3 regions of the Anaerostipes hadrus ATCC 29173 genome follow, and region 3 is predicted to be linked to each of the others. Evidence: predicted binding sites of a transcription regulator. Region 3 holds the regulator's gene; each other region holds the start of a gene.
The links. Region 3 encodes HrcA, which represses chaperone genes, less so after heat shock. Its sites were predicted from a motif close to TGTTAGCACTCNNNNNNNNNGAGTGCTAACA; they were not measured.
Positions count from the first base shown of each region.

Region 1: a site for HrcA is predicted at 2,723-2,753, ahead of QUE18_RS12730 (Hsp20/alpha crystallin family protein). Genes of this name have one in related genera too.
Region 2: a site for HrcA is predicted at 2,376-2,406, ahead of clpB (ATP-dependent chaperone ClpB). Genes of this name have one in related genera too.

Region 1 covers NZ_AP028031.1:2,619,252-2,624,196, reverse strand. The annotation lists gene sdaAB (L-serine ammonia-lyase, iron-sulfur-dependent subunit beta) at 1-406, opposite strand, end outside; gene QUE18_RS12740 (dicarboxylate/amino acid:cation symporter) at 410-1,633, opposite strand; gene QUE18_RS12735 (LysR family transcriptional regulator) at 1,806-2,681, shown strand; gene QUE18_RS12730 (Hsp20/alpha crystallin family protein) at 2,941-3,384, shown strand; gene QUE18_RS12725 (DnaJ C-terminal domain-containing protein) at 3,466-4,482, shown strand; gene QUE18_RS12720 (TetR/AcrR family transcriptional regulator C-terminal domain-containing protein) at 4,607-4,945, shown strand, end outside.
Region 2 covers NZ_AP028031.1:2,147,280-2,152,224, forward strand. The annotation lists gene clpB (ATP-dependent chaperone ClpB) at 1-2,292, opposite strand, end outside; gene QUE18_RS10315 (ribokinase) at 2,495-3,397, opposite strand; gene QUE18_RS10320 (UbiX family flavin prenyltransferase) at 3,412-3,981, opposite strand; gene QUE18_RS10325 (UbiD family decarboxylase) at 4,019-4,945, opposite strand, start outside.
Region 3 covers NZ_AP028031.1:1,124,600-1,129,544, forward strand. The annotation lists gene QUE18_RS05470 (leucine-rich repeat domain-containing protein) at 1-1,593, shown strand, start outside; gene QUE18_RS05475 (hypothetical protein) at 1,653-1,988, opposite strand; gene hrcA (heat-inducible transcriptional repressor HrcA) at 2,151-3,185, shown strand; gene grpE (nucleotide exchange factor GrpE) at 3,160-3,780, shown strand; gene dnaK (molecular chaperone DnaK) at 3,830-4,945, shown strand, end outside.

The DNA of each region.
Region 1 (4,945 bases), 1.3 Mb from region 3:
GGCAAATTCTGGCTTTTCCACCGCCTAAAGATTCCCCACGGATCATGATGTGATCTCCGTTTTCATTTGCCATTAAGATATCCACTGTATTTGGATGGACATCAGTTTCTATTTCATTTGGTACAAAAGAGAAATCAAGTCCAATGTCTTTTGCAATCTCGAAAGAATCACGGATTCTCATATCATCGGTTCCAAATCCCATGATTCCACCTAATAAGGCACGATCCGTTCCGTGTCCATGATAAGTTTTTGCAAAAGATCCATAGAGTGTAAACTGAACTTTTTTCAGTGTACTATTTAACATTTTTCTTGCGAGAAATGCAATCCTTGCAGCCCCAGCTGTGTGGGAGCTTGAAGGACCGATCATATTTGGTCCCATAACATCAAATGCACTGATAAAAGACATAAATTAAGCCTCCACTGTATCTTCTTTTAAAATAAATTTCTTGTAAATAGAATCTACAACGATTCCAATCGCATTATCTCCGGAAATGTTACATGCAGTTCCGAAAGAATCCTGTGTGATATAAAGTGCAACCATTAAAGCACAGATTGGTCCGTTTGTATCTCCTGCTGTTGTACCAAATACCATGTAAAGGAAAGGTAATGCAGTCATGATAGATCCACCTGGAGCTCCAGGAGAAGCGACCATTGCAACACCAAGTGTCATAATAAATGGAATAACAGTTGCAAGGCTGATCGGTAACTGATTCATCAAACATACAGCAGTTGCACATGCTGTGATCGTGATCATAGAACCTGCCATGTGGATATTGGCACAAAGAGGCACTACAAAGTTACGGATCTGAGCACTGACACCGTCATTCTTTGCACATTCCAGATTGACAGGAATTGTAGCAGCAGAAGACTGAGTTCCTAAAGCTGTAGTATAACCAGGAACCTGATTTTTAATAAGAGAGAGAGGATTCTTTTTGCTGACAGAACCTGCAATTATAAACTGGATCGTGATACATACAAAGTGCATGATGATCACTACAAGGAATACTTTCCATAAGATTCCAAGGATTGCAAATGTTTTCCCTGATTTCGTCATATCAGTAAATGTACCACAGATATACAATGGCAATAAAGGAATGATCGTTTTGTGAAGGACTTTATCGATGATCGTTGAGAAATCGCTCATTCCGTTGTAAAGGCTGTTTCCGATCTCTTTACTTTTCATTGTGGATAAGCATAATCCTAAAATGAAAGCAAGAACAACAGCAGATAATGTATCAAACAGCGGTGTGATCGTCAGTGAAAAATAAGGTTTCAGTGACGCATCAGCAGTCGCAGCAATCTGATCTAATGCCCCAGAAGTCATAAAGTGTGGGAACAGATTGGATGATACAAGGTAAGAAGCTGTACCAGCAAGTAAAGTTGAACCATAAGCAAGAGCAACGGTAATTAAAAGCAGCTGTCCAGCACCTTGTGACAGATCAGCGATTCCCATAGTTACATAAGCAAGGATCATCAGTGGAATGATGAATTTTAAGTAGGTACTGAAGAATCCAGACAGTGTTACAACAAAGCGGCAGAATCCAGTTGGAAGGAACTGTCCAAACAGGATACCAATAATGATGGCAATAATGAGTTTTGGTACCAGACCAAGTTTAAATTTTTTCTTTTCCATTTTTAATTACTCCTCTAAAAGCTTAATCACATATCATCGTAGTTTGTTTAATGTGCACAAAAAATGTTTGACGTCTTTATGTTTGTATTGTATCATCCACGTATAGATGAATCAAATTCATAGATTTAATGATAACATTGAAAATTATTCATAATAGTACAAAGGAGAAAAAATGGAATTCCGTCAGATACAGACATTTATGCAGATAGCACAAGTGAAGAACTTCTCAAAAACCGCAGAATTACTAGGTTATTCGCAATCTGCTGTAACAGTACAGATCCGTCAGTTAGAGACAGAATTAGGAGTGCGGTTATTTGACCGTACAGGAAAAAAAGTGATACTCACACCGAAAGGAAAAGAATTTTTAATACATGCAAATAAGATCATTGATGAAATGCACAAGGCAAAAGATGCAATGAATGATACTGCAGAGTTAAAAAATCCATTACATATCGGAACGATTGAATCACTCTGCACTGTCAAATTGCAAGAAATTGTACAGCGGTTTCGGAAAGAACATCCACAGGTTAGAATTCAGATCACGATCGGTTCTCCAGAACGCCTGATCCAGAAGATGGAACACAATGAACTCGATGTCATTTATATTCTGGACACACCAAGATGGAATAAAAACTGGGTGAAAGTCATGGAAAAAGCGGAGCCTGTGATCTTTGTGTCTGCACCAAATTATAAATTAGCAGGGAAAAAGGATATTGAGATCGAAGAAATTTTAAATGCACCATTTTATCTGACAGAACGAAACGCAAATTACAGACAGGCATTAGAACAGGAACTGGCACTTCACAAACAGACATTATCACCAGTGCTTGAATGCAGTGATACGGCCTTTATCAAGAAAATGTTAAAGACAGGGAAAGGGCTTTCTTATCTTCCATTATTTGTTGTAGAAAAGGATATTGAAGAAGGGAAGATCGCAAAATTAGATGTGAAAGATATTGATATTACAATGTATCGACAAGTGTTTTATCATGCAAATAAATATATGACAAAAGAAATGGAGAAATTTGTGGAGTACTGCAGGTTGTGATTTGTTGGTTTGATAACATGTTAGAAATAAAATTTTAAAAAAATTAGCACTCACCTCTTGACAGTGCTAATAATAGATGTTATAGTACAACTAGAGCAAGAGGGAAGGGCTTAAGAGAGAAGCCAAAGAACCGAAGGCTCCATAAGATACAACAAGTCATATTGAGAACTTCTCAATATGCTTCACATAAAAGGCAAGTGTCAGGAATTACCCTGACACGCCCAAACATTATTATAAAGAAAAGGAGAGATGACTTATGATGATGATGCCTAGTATTTTTGGAGGAAACTTATTTAACGACGACTGGATGGATTTTTCTTTCCCAGATATTGATAAAGAACTGTATGGTAAACACGCAAAGAACTTAATGAAGACTGATGTGAAGGAAAAAGACGGAAACTACGAAGTAGCGATCGACCTTCCAGGATTTAAGAAAGATGAGATCACAGCTGAGCTGAAGGACGGATATTTAACGATCAGTGCAGCAAAAGGATTAGATAAAGATGAGAAAGATAAAGAAGGTAAATATATCCGTCGTGAACGTTACGCAGGAAACATGAGCAGAAGCTTCTATGTTGGCAAAGATATCACAGAGAAAGATATCCACGGTAAATACGAGAATGGTATTCTGATGCTGGATATTCCGAAGAAAGCTCCGGAAAAGAAAGTAGAAGAAAAGAAATTCGTAACGATCGAAGGATAAGCGAACTTTCCCCGGGATGATCAGATTCCCGGGGAATCTTTCTATCTATTTGAGAATGAAAGGAAAAGAAGGTGAAACGAAATGGCAGCAAAACGTGATTTATATGAAGTTCTTGGAATCAGTAAAACTGCAGATGAGAAAACGATCAAGAAAGCATATCGGAAACTGGCAAAGAAATATCACCCAGATATGAATCCCGGAGATAAAACAGCAGAACAGAAATTCAAAGAAGCAACTGATGCTTATAATATATTAAGTGATCCAGAGAAGAGAAAATTATACGATCAATATGGTCATGCTGCCTTTGACGGAACTGGAGCAGAATCTGAGTTCTATAAGAATTACCAAAACTATGGTGGTACGCATGGAGGATATCAGGAATTCCACTTTGAAGGTGGAGATGGAGATGATATCTTTGGTGACATCTTTGGAAGTATGTTCGGTGGAGGAAGAAACAGCAAAGGATTCCATCGAAGCAGTTTCCATCAAGGAGGTTTTGGCTCTTCTGATGGATTTGGAGGCGGTGGATTCGGAAGTGGATCCTTCAGACAGAAAGGTTCCGATGCACACGCAGATATCTCTATTAGTTTTGATGAAGCGGTTACAGGCTGCGATAAAGTCATACATCTGCAAGATCAAAATGGTGCAATGCAGTCATTACAGGTTCATATACCCGCCGGAATTGATACAGGAAAAAGTGTCCGCTTAAGAGGAAAAGGAAATCCAGGAATCGGAGGCGGTGAAGCAGGTGATTTATTCCTGAAAGTAACAGTAGGTGAGAAACAAGGATTTGAGCGAAAAGGAAATGATGTGTATACAACGATCAATGTTCCATTTAGCACAGCCGTTTGTGGAGGTGAAGCAGTGATCAAGACATTATATGGAAATGTTATCTGTAAGATCAAAGAAGGAACTCAGTCAGGATCTAAGATCAGACTGCGTGGAAAAGGAATGCCACTTATGAAGAATCCATCTCAGAAGGGAGATCAATACGCAGTTGTTCAGATTCAGGTTCCAAGAAATGTCTCCCAGCAGGCAAAAAACAAATTAAAAGAATTCGAAGCACTTTGTGGTCAAAGAGGAAATGCCTCTTATTAAACATGAAACTTCTTGATAATAGATAAAAAGGTTGTTATTTGAAGCAGATAATAGCCTTTTTTGCCTTTATAAATGGTGTCAAATAAGGTACAATAAAACCATATATGAAAGAAGGTGGGACGAGATGGACGTATCAGAGAAAATGAAATATAAATTAGCAAATGCAATGAAAGATCTGTTGGTGCATACGCCAGTAGATAAGATTACAGTCAAACAGATCGTAGATCAGTGTGATGTAACTCGTCCAACTTTTTATCGGCATTTTAAGGATAAATATGATCTGATCAACTGGTATTTTGATGTATTGGCTCAGATGTCGTTTAAACAGATGGGCATCAGTCTGACATTAAGAGAAGGGTTGATCAAGAAATTTGAATTCATCAAAGGTGAAGGACAATTTTTCGCAGCAGCTTTTTCAAGCGAGAGTCAGAACTGTCTGATGGAGTATGATTATCAGTGTATT
Region 2 (4,945 bases), 1.0 Mb from region 3:
CATGATCGTTTCATCCAGACGGTTTAAGAATTCTGGTCTGAAATGATTCTTAAGGTCATTCATAACCATATCCTGTGCTTCTGGTTTGATATTGCCATCTTCATCGATTCCTTCTAACAGGTAGGAAGATCCGATATTGGATGTCATGATCAAAATCGTGTTCTTAAAGTCTACCGTCTTACCTTTGGAATCTGTGATTCGTCCATCGTCTAATACCTGTAATAAGATATTAAATACATCTGGATGGGCTTTCTCGATCTCATCAAATAAGACTACAGAGTAAGGTTTTCTTCTGACTGCTTCAGTCAACTGTCCGCCTTCTTCATATCCAACATATCCCGGAGGCGCTCCGATCAGTCTTGCCACGGAGTGTTTCTCCATATATTCACTCATATCGATTCGCACGATATTCTGCTCGTTATCAAATAAGCTTTCTGCCAGTGCTTTAGCAAGTTCTGTCTTACCTACACCTGTTGGTCCAAGGAATAAGAAAGAACCGATTGGTTTGCTTGGGTCCTTGATTCCGGCTTTGGAACGGATGATGGATTCTGTAACAAGTTCCACTGCTTCATCCTGTCCAACAACTCTTTCATGAAGGATCTTATCAAGATGTAAGGTCTTATTTCTCTCACTTTCAGTAAGTTTCGCTACTGGAATTCCTGTCCAACGGGAAATGATCTTGGCGATCTCATCTTCTGTGACGGATTCTCTGACCATAGAACGGTCTTCTTTCGCTACGCGTTCTTCTTCCTCTTCTAACTGTTTCTTCAATTCTGGCAGGCGACCATACTGTAATTCGGCTGCTTTATTTAAATCATAATTTCTCTGGGCAATCTGGATCTCACTGTTTACAGATTCGATCTCTTCTCTTAATTTGGAGACTTTCTCAACGGAAGCTTTCTCATTCTCCCATCTTGCCTTTCTTGCTTTGAAGTCTTCTCGCATCTCGGCAAGTTCTTTCTGTAATTCTTCCAGACGTTCTTTGCTTAATCTGTCATCTTCCTTCTTAAGTGCGGCTTCCTCAATCTCCATCTGCATGATCTTTCTCTGAACTTCATCCAGTTCTGCTGGTAGGGAATTCATCTCTGTCTTGATCATGGCACATGCTTCATCGACTAAGTCGATGGCTTTATCTGGCAAGAAACGATCTGTGATATAACGGTTTGATAAAGTTGCTGCTGCTACCAGGGAACTATCTGTGATCTTAACACCGTGATATACTTCATATCTGTCTTTGATACCCCTTAAGATAGAAATTGTATCTTCTACGGTTGGCTGATCGACCATAACTGGCTGGAAACGACGTTCCAATGCCTGGTCTTTCTCGATATACTGGCGATATTCATCTAAGGTTGTTGCACCGATGCAGTGTAATTCACCTCTGGCAAGCATTGGTTTTAACATATTTCCCGCATCCATGGCTCCGTCTGTCTTACCTGCACCGACGATCGTATGAAGTTCGTCAATAAATAAGATAATCTGTCCATCACTTTTCTTAACTTCTTCCAGAACCGCTTTTAAACGCTCTTCAAATTCACCACGGTATTTGGCACCTGCTACCAGTGATCCCATATCCAGTGAAAAAATTGTCTTATCTTTTAACTGATCTGGCACGTCACCACGAACGATTCGCTGTGCTAATCCTTCAACAACGGCTGTCTTACCTACACCCGGTTCACCGATCAATACTGGGTTATTCTTTGTCTTTCTTGATAAGATACGAACAACGTTACGGATCTCGCTGTCACGTCCGATGACTGGATCTAGTTTCTGTTCTCTGGCTCTCTTTACAAGGTCATATCCGTATTTTTCAAGACTGTCGTATGTCTCTTCTGGATTGTCACTTGTGACTTTCTGTCCACCACGGATCTGTGATAACACCTGTAAGAAACGATCTCTTGTAATTCCGTAAGCACGGAATAATTCTTTGACTGCTTTATTTGGATGCTTGATCATTGCAAGGAATAGGTGTTCTACAGATACATATTCATCTTTCATGGCTTTCATCTCGTCTTCTCCATGAAGAAGTACCTGATTCAAGTCATTACTCATATATACCTGACCACCGGATACTTTCGGTTTCTTATTCAATAACTCCTGTACCTGGCTTAAAAATGTTTCTTTGTTAATTCCCATCTTCTCAAGCAGGCTTGCGATCAAACTGTCATCGATTGTAAGCAAACTATATAAGAAGTGTTCCTGATCTATCTCTTGATGTCCATGATCGTAGGCGATCTTCTCACACTGATTGACTGCCTCAATGGACTTCTGTGTAAATTTGTTGATGTTCATACTCTTTCCTCCTTTACGAATGGGTATTTATCTATATTAAGATATCCATTTATCTTTTGTTCTATTCGTAATATAACACTCATTATTAGCACTGTCAAGAGGTGAGTGCTAATATTTTTAATTTTTTCGTTTATTTTATTTTCAAACAAAAATGAAAGCAGATCTTCTATATGATACCTTAGAAAATCTGCCTTCATTTCTTCTAATTTTTATATTCTTCTACTTCTTCCAGACATGGAATGGATGGGGCTGCCCCTTGTCTGCTTACTGCAATTGCTGATGCTTTGGATGCGGTATCCATTGCTTCTTTGATCATTTTTCCATTTAAGATACCTGCAATAAAATATCCGGTGTAGGTATCTCCTGCTGCCGTTGTATCGACTATCTTTACCTTATAAATTGACTGTTCCACATATTCATCACCAGATATACATACAGATCCTTCACTTCCTAAAGTTAATACGATGGTTGCTTCTGGGAATTTCTGATGTAACAGACCACTAATATATTTCCCATCAATTTCTTTTGGTTCTTCCATATCAAGAATCTGCATTGCTTCTATTTCATTTAAAAGAAAATAGTTGATCTGATCTAGTGGAAGTTCTTTTATCTTCTCATTCATTGGAGATGGATTTAAAATGATCTTCATTCCAATTTCTTTTGCTTTCTTTACGATATATGGAAGTTCATTGATCTCATTTTGGATCAGTAAATAATCTTCGTTTTTAAAATGTTCAAAGACTTCATCTACTTGTTCCTTACTGATTGCCTGATTAGCTCCTCCAAATAGAATAATACAGTTATCGCCCTCTTCATCATTTTGTATGATCGCATTTCCTGTTCTTACGTCTTCAAGGATCTTAACAAGATCTGTATTTACTCCTGCTTCTTTTAATTGATCTAACAAAAATAGTCCATCCATGCCAATCGCTCCTGCATGATATGTTTCCATTCCTGCACGTGAAAGTGCAATGGACTGGTTTAATCCTTTTCCGCCTGTATATACGTTCAACTCTTCTGCAGACAATGTTTCTCCTTTTTTCACAAAATGAGAAACTTTATATACATAGTCAATATTTAATGATCCAAATGATAATATTTTCATAGAAACCTCTCTTTCTACAATCCGCTCCATCTTCGATATTCTTTTGCTTCTATCCCAAATGGTTCTAATAGTTTTGCTGCAATATGATACATCATTTCTTCTATGCTCTCTGGCATATGATAAAAAGTCATCATTGGTGGAATAATCCGCACATTCGGAATCATTGCCAATTCCTGAAGATTTCTAAGATGAATCGCACTCAGTGGTGTCTCTCTTGCTGCAAGCACCAATGGCCGTTGCTCTTTGATCGTTACATCCGCTGCACGAAGTATCAGATTGTCTGCATATCCACTGTGAATTCCTGCAATTGTCTTCATACTACATGGGACAATGAGCATCCCTTCCGTCTGAAATGATCCACTGGCTGGTCCTGCACCGATCTCTCTTGAATCCAGAACATGATCAGCAAGTTTTTCAACCTCTTCCACCTTCATTTTTGTTTCATGTTCCAAGGTCAGTTTGGCACTATCTGTCATAACCAAATAAGATTCAAAATCCTTCTGCTCTTGCACCAATTTTAGACACTGGATCAAGATTGGAATTCCACTTGCCCCTGTTGCTCCTATGATCAGTCGTTTCTTCATTCAAATAAATTTCCTTTTCCTATTTATATTCTGTATTTTATGATAACCAGTGTTCCGGATCAACTTCCATAAATCTTGCTCTCTTGAATCGCTCTTTCTGATCATATGGAACAGTACAGTCAAAGATTGTCTTGCATGCAATCCCATGATCTCTGATACTTGAAGAACATGTTGGATCGTTTGATGGATCCAGTGGATGACATCTTACCCCTGGAATCGTGATGATATCTGCATCTCCCTGGAATCTTGTATTCATTGCCCATAATACATCATTCATATCGAAACAGTCGACGTCTTCGTCTACCAAAAATACATGTTTCAGTTCACTGAATGCTGAAAATGCAAGAAGTGCTGCCTGTCTTTGTCTTCCTTCATCGCTGGCTTCTCGTTTCTTAAACTGTAAGACTGCCATGTATTTTCCACCGCCTGCGGAGCCGCAGTATACATTCTGAAGACGTCCCGGCATCGCTTTTTCTACCATTCCATAAATACTTGCTTCTGTTGGGATTCCAGCCATGGATACATGTTCTTCACTTGGCCCGATACATGTCTGCATGATCGGATTTTCTCTGTGTGTTACCGCTTTGACTTTGATCAGCCAGCACTGTGAACTTGCAGGTCCTGTGTATCCTGGAAATTCTGGCATTGCATAGCCTGTGTGGCTGTTCTGGTCTTCCTGTACTCGGACATTTGGAATCACTTCCCCTTCGATGACATATTCGGCATTTGCAATTGCCATTTCGTTAACTGTTAAGCATTTACAAAGCTCTACTGGTTCATTTCTCAATGCACCTGCTACAGATAATTCATCGTATCCCAGAGGTGTTGTTGGTGCCTCGAAACAAGAACCGATCTCGATCGCCGGATCCACTCCGATACTGATTGAAATTGGAAGTTTCTGTCCTAATTCTTCTGCACGTTCTGCCATTGCTCCGATGTGTCTTGCTCCAGGAGTGAAGAAAAT
Region 3 (4,945 bases):
ATGCCTGCGAAGATGAAATTTCGAAGGAACAAGAAGATCAAGAAAGTTATCATTAAAAAAGGCGTGACATCTGTTTCATATGAAGCGTTTGCATTATGTAAGAATTTAAATTCTGTGACAATTCCATCAACAGTAAAAACGATAGGAATTCGAAGCTTCTATGGAACAAAGATTTCTAAAATAACGGTTCCATCAAAGACAAAGACGATCGGGCAGGGGGCATTTGGAAGTTGCAAAGATTTAAAGACGATCGTTATGCCAGGAGACTTTAAATTAAAACTCGAAGAGGATACTGACGATAAGTTATGGTATGTCACAAGTGATCAGTCAGCAGTTGATACCATAACATTTAATACAAAATTAAAATTGGCAAATGTATCATATCTGTCAGCAAATAATCTGGTAGTTGCAAAGAATGATCCATCATATCAGAGTATCGAGGGTGTAATCTATACAAAAGATGGAAAAGGAATTGTAAGAGTACCTCAAAAGAGAACAGAGCTTAAGATCAAAGAAGGATGTACAGAGTTTAATATGCAATCTGTATTATATAATTCCACAGATTCTGAAGGAGATGAGTTCAACAATTGTTCTAAATTAAAGAAGATTGTAATTCCATCATCTGTAAAGAGTATTAATAAAATAAAATATAAAACGGATCGAGCGGATGCGTGTGATATGCACGTTGATACCATTGAAATTGCTCCAAAAGATTTTGATGCGAACAGCCTTTACGCATTAGGAAGTTCTCTTGGGAAGAATATCACGATTGAATCATTAATGAAATTACTTCCAGATCAGATTACATACAAAGATCATATGTATATTACAAAAGATCACGGTTTATTAAAATATGACGGAAAAGATGCAAATGTTGAAATTCCAGAAGAGATCACATGGATCGCACCAGAAGCATTTTATAGAAATGAAACATTAAAGAATGTCAAACTTCCATCTAAGATCACTACGATCGAAGAAAATACATTTTATGGATGTAGTGAATTGGAAGCCGTGGTAATTCCAGATCAGGTAACCATGATCGGCAAGTCAGCATTTGATGAATGTACGGTATTAAAATCCGTAACATTTGGAAAATCCTTAAAAGTGATCAAAGATCATGCGTTTGCTTCAGTAAATATCAGAAACTTTACAATCCCATCAGGAATTCAAAAGATAGAGACAGGTGCTTTTGCTGGAATCAATCAGATTGGGACGGTTACATTTGAGGGAAGTACAAAGTATGTTGCAACGGATGCATTTATGAATTCCACAGGAATAAAACTTGTATATAAGAAAGGGATCAAGGAAGCGCAAACAGAATTATCTTATGACTATATTATAGCCAGAAAGAATGGAAATAATAAAGTTCGTACAACGTGGCAGCCAGTATCAGGAGCTAATGGTTATCAGTTAAAATTCAGTACTGACAAGAAATTTAAAAAAGTATTGAAAACAGTAATGGTCAAGAAAAATGTGTCAAATGCTACAACATATGTAAAGAATAAGAAGAAAACCCTCTATATTAAAGTTCGCCCATATCAGACAATTAATAAGAAGAACGTTTACGGAAGATGGTCTTATCTGCAGTTATAGTAAGAAAAATGAAAAGAAGTATTTAAACAAAGAAGCGCTAGATTGGTATTTTGCCAAAACTAGCGTTTCTTTTTGTGAAGATTATCTATGCATGATGAGAAATTTAAATCAAATTGATTTAGAATATGCTCACTGTAGGAATCGGTCTGGTTGATGTGGGAAAAAGCAGATTGAATTTTTTTGAATTCTTTGGCAGAAGCAGTCTTAAAGCATGCGATTAAAAAGAATAAAAACAAAATAGAAAAGCCAATTCTTAATTTTAAAAAAGACCAGTATGTTGGTGATTGGTTTTCTTGCTCATTTATATAGGAAGAAAAATCATTACCAGAATTTAATTTTCGATATGTATCATTAAGTCGAGTTTGTTCTATATGAAAATCCGTATTTTTATGCATGAAAAGTACCTCCTTTTGTACATTCTATTCAGAGAAGAAAAAAACTGAACAAATTTTCAAAAAAATTGAAAGAAAAGGTTGACATTAAAATGCGAAAGTGCTACTTTAAATATAGATGTTAGCACTCGATATAAATGAGTGCTAATAACAGGAGGCGAAGATATGGAGTTAAATGATCGTAAGAAGTTAATATTGAAAGCGATTATCGCCAATTACCTTGAAACTGGTGAGCCGGTAGGATCAAGAACCATTGCCAAACATCCTGAGTTGAATTTAAGCTCAGCAACGATCCGTAATGAGATGGCAGATCTGGAAGATATGGGATATATCTTACAGCCTCATACATCCGCAGGAAGAATTCCTTCCGACACAGGTTATCGTTTTTATGTAGATCAGCTGATGACGGAACGTGACAGCGAACACGAAGAGAAACAGGCATTGATTCAGAGAGTTGATAAGATGGAAGTCTTATTAAAACAGGTTGCCAATGCATTGGCAAACAGCACGAATTATGCAACGATGGTTTCTTCCCCACATTATCAGAATGTAACACTGAAATTTGTGCAGCTGTCTCAGGTGGATCACGAACATCTGCTTGCAGTGATCGTTACACAAGGCAATATCGTAAAGAACAAGATGATCCAGGTAGAAGAACCGCTTTCGAATGAAGATGTTCTGAAATTGAATGTATTGTTGAATACATTTTTACAAGGATTATCATTACAAGATATCAACCTTGCACTGATCCAGACGATGAGAGAGCAGGCAGGGATCAGACAGGATGTGTTAGAACGGATTCTTGAAGAGATTGCCAAAGCGATCCATGATGCAGATCATATGGAAATCTACACAGGAGGAGCGACCAATATCTTAAAATATCCGGAGCTTGGGAATCCGGATACGGCAACAGAACTTCTTGATACATTAGTTGAGAAGAAGGCACTGACGAAACTGGTTGATTCTACTTTGGAATCAGATTCTGATAATCATACAGGGATCCAGGTTTATATCGGAGAAGAATCTCCGGTTAAGAATATGAAGGACTGTAGTATCGTAACTGCAACATATGAGCTTGCAGAAGGAGGTACAGGTACCGTTGGTATCATCGGACCGAAGAGAATGGATTACAAGAAAGTTGTTAAGACTTTAAAGAACCTCACTGAAGAATTAGATGATATTTTTAAAGACAAATCTTAAGAAAGGAAGTGATGTGATGAGTAAGAAAAACGAAAACATCAACGAAGAAGTAAAGAACGCAGAAGAGACTGCTGAAGATATAAAAGATACAGAAACAAAAGAGGAAGCTTCCAAAGAAACAGAAGAGACAAAGGAAGCAGCCGCTGATGACAAGATTGCAGAATTAGAAGCGTCCGTAGCTGACTGGAAAGACAAATATCAGAGACTGATGGCTGAATTTGAGAACGCAAGAAAGCGTACAGCAAAGGAAGCTACACAGCGTTATGATATGGGAGCAATGGGAGTTTTAGAAAAACTTCTTCCAGTTATTGATAACTTCGAGAGAGGCTTAGAAGCCGTATCCGAAGAAGAGAAAGACTCCGCATTCGTTAAAGGAATCGAACAGATCTATAAACAGTTTGTCGCTGTAATGGAAGATGTGGGAGTAACACCAATGGATGCACAAGGAAAAGAATTCGATGCAAATCTTCATAACGCAGTGATGCATGTCGAAGATGATGAGTTCGGTGAGAACATCGTTGCAGAAGAATTACAGAAAGGTTACATGTACAAAGAAAATGTACTGCGCCATAGTATGGTAAAAGTAGCTAACTAATATTTATATTATATATAGAATAAGAAGAAATCTTAGGAGGACATAGATCATGGGTAAAATTATTGGTATTGACTTAGGAACAACAAACAGTTGTGTAGCAGTTATGGAAGGTGGAAAACCAACCGTTATTACAAATGCAGAAGGTATGAGAACAACACCATCTGTAGTAGCATTTACAAAGACAGGAGAACGTGTGATCGGTGAACCTGCAAAACGTCAGGCAGTTACAAACGCTGAGAAGACAATCGCTTCTATCAAACGTCATATGGGAACAGATTACAAAGTTCAGATCGATGACAAAGCATACTCTCCACAGGAAATTTCAGCAATGATCTTACAGAAATTAAAATCAGATGCTGAAAACTACTTAGGAGAGAAAGTAACAGAAGCAGTTATCACTGTTCCAGCTTACTTTAATGATGCTCAGCGTCAGGCAACAAAAGATGCTGGTAAGATTGCAGGACTTGATGTAAAACGTATCATCAACGAGCCAACAGCAGCAGCTTTATCTTATGGACTTGATAATGAAGAAGAACAGAAGATCATGGTATATGACTTAGGTGGTGGTACATTCGACGTATCTATCATCGAGATCGGTGATGGTGTCATCGAAGTATTATCAACAGCAGGAGATAACAAATTAGGTGGAGATGACTTTGATAACGTTATCACACAGTATATGTTAGATGAATTCAAGAAACAGGAAGGTGTTGACTTATCAACAGATAAGATGGCAATGCAGAGATTAAAAGAAGCAGCAGAGAAAGCTAAGAAAGAATTATCTTCTGCAACAACAACAAACATCAACCTGCCATTCATCACAGCAACAGCTGAAGGACCAAAACATTTTGATATGAACCTTACAAGAGCGAAATTCGATGAATTAACAGCTCATTTAGTAGAGAGAACAGCAGGACCTGTAAACTCTGCATTAAACGATGCTGGAATGACAGCTTCTGAATTAAGCAAAGTATTATTAGTTGGTGGTTCTACACGTATCCCAGCCGTACAGGACAAAGTACAGCAGTTAACAGGAAAAGAACCATTCAAAGGAATCAACCCAGACGAATGTGTAGCGATCGGAGCTTCTGTTCAGGGTGGTAAATTAGCAGGAGACGCTGGTGCCGGTGATATCCTTCTTCTGGATGTTACACCATTATCACTG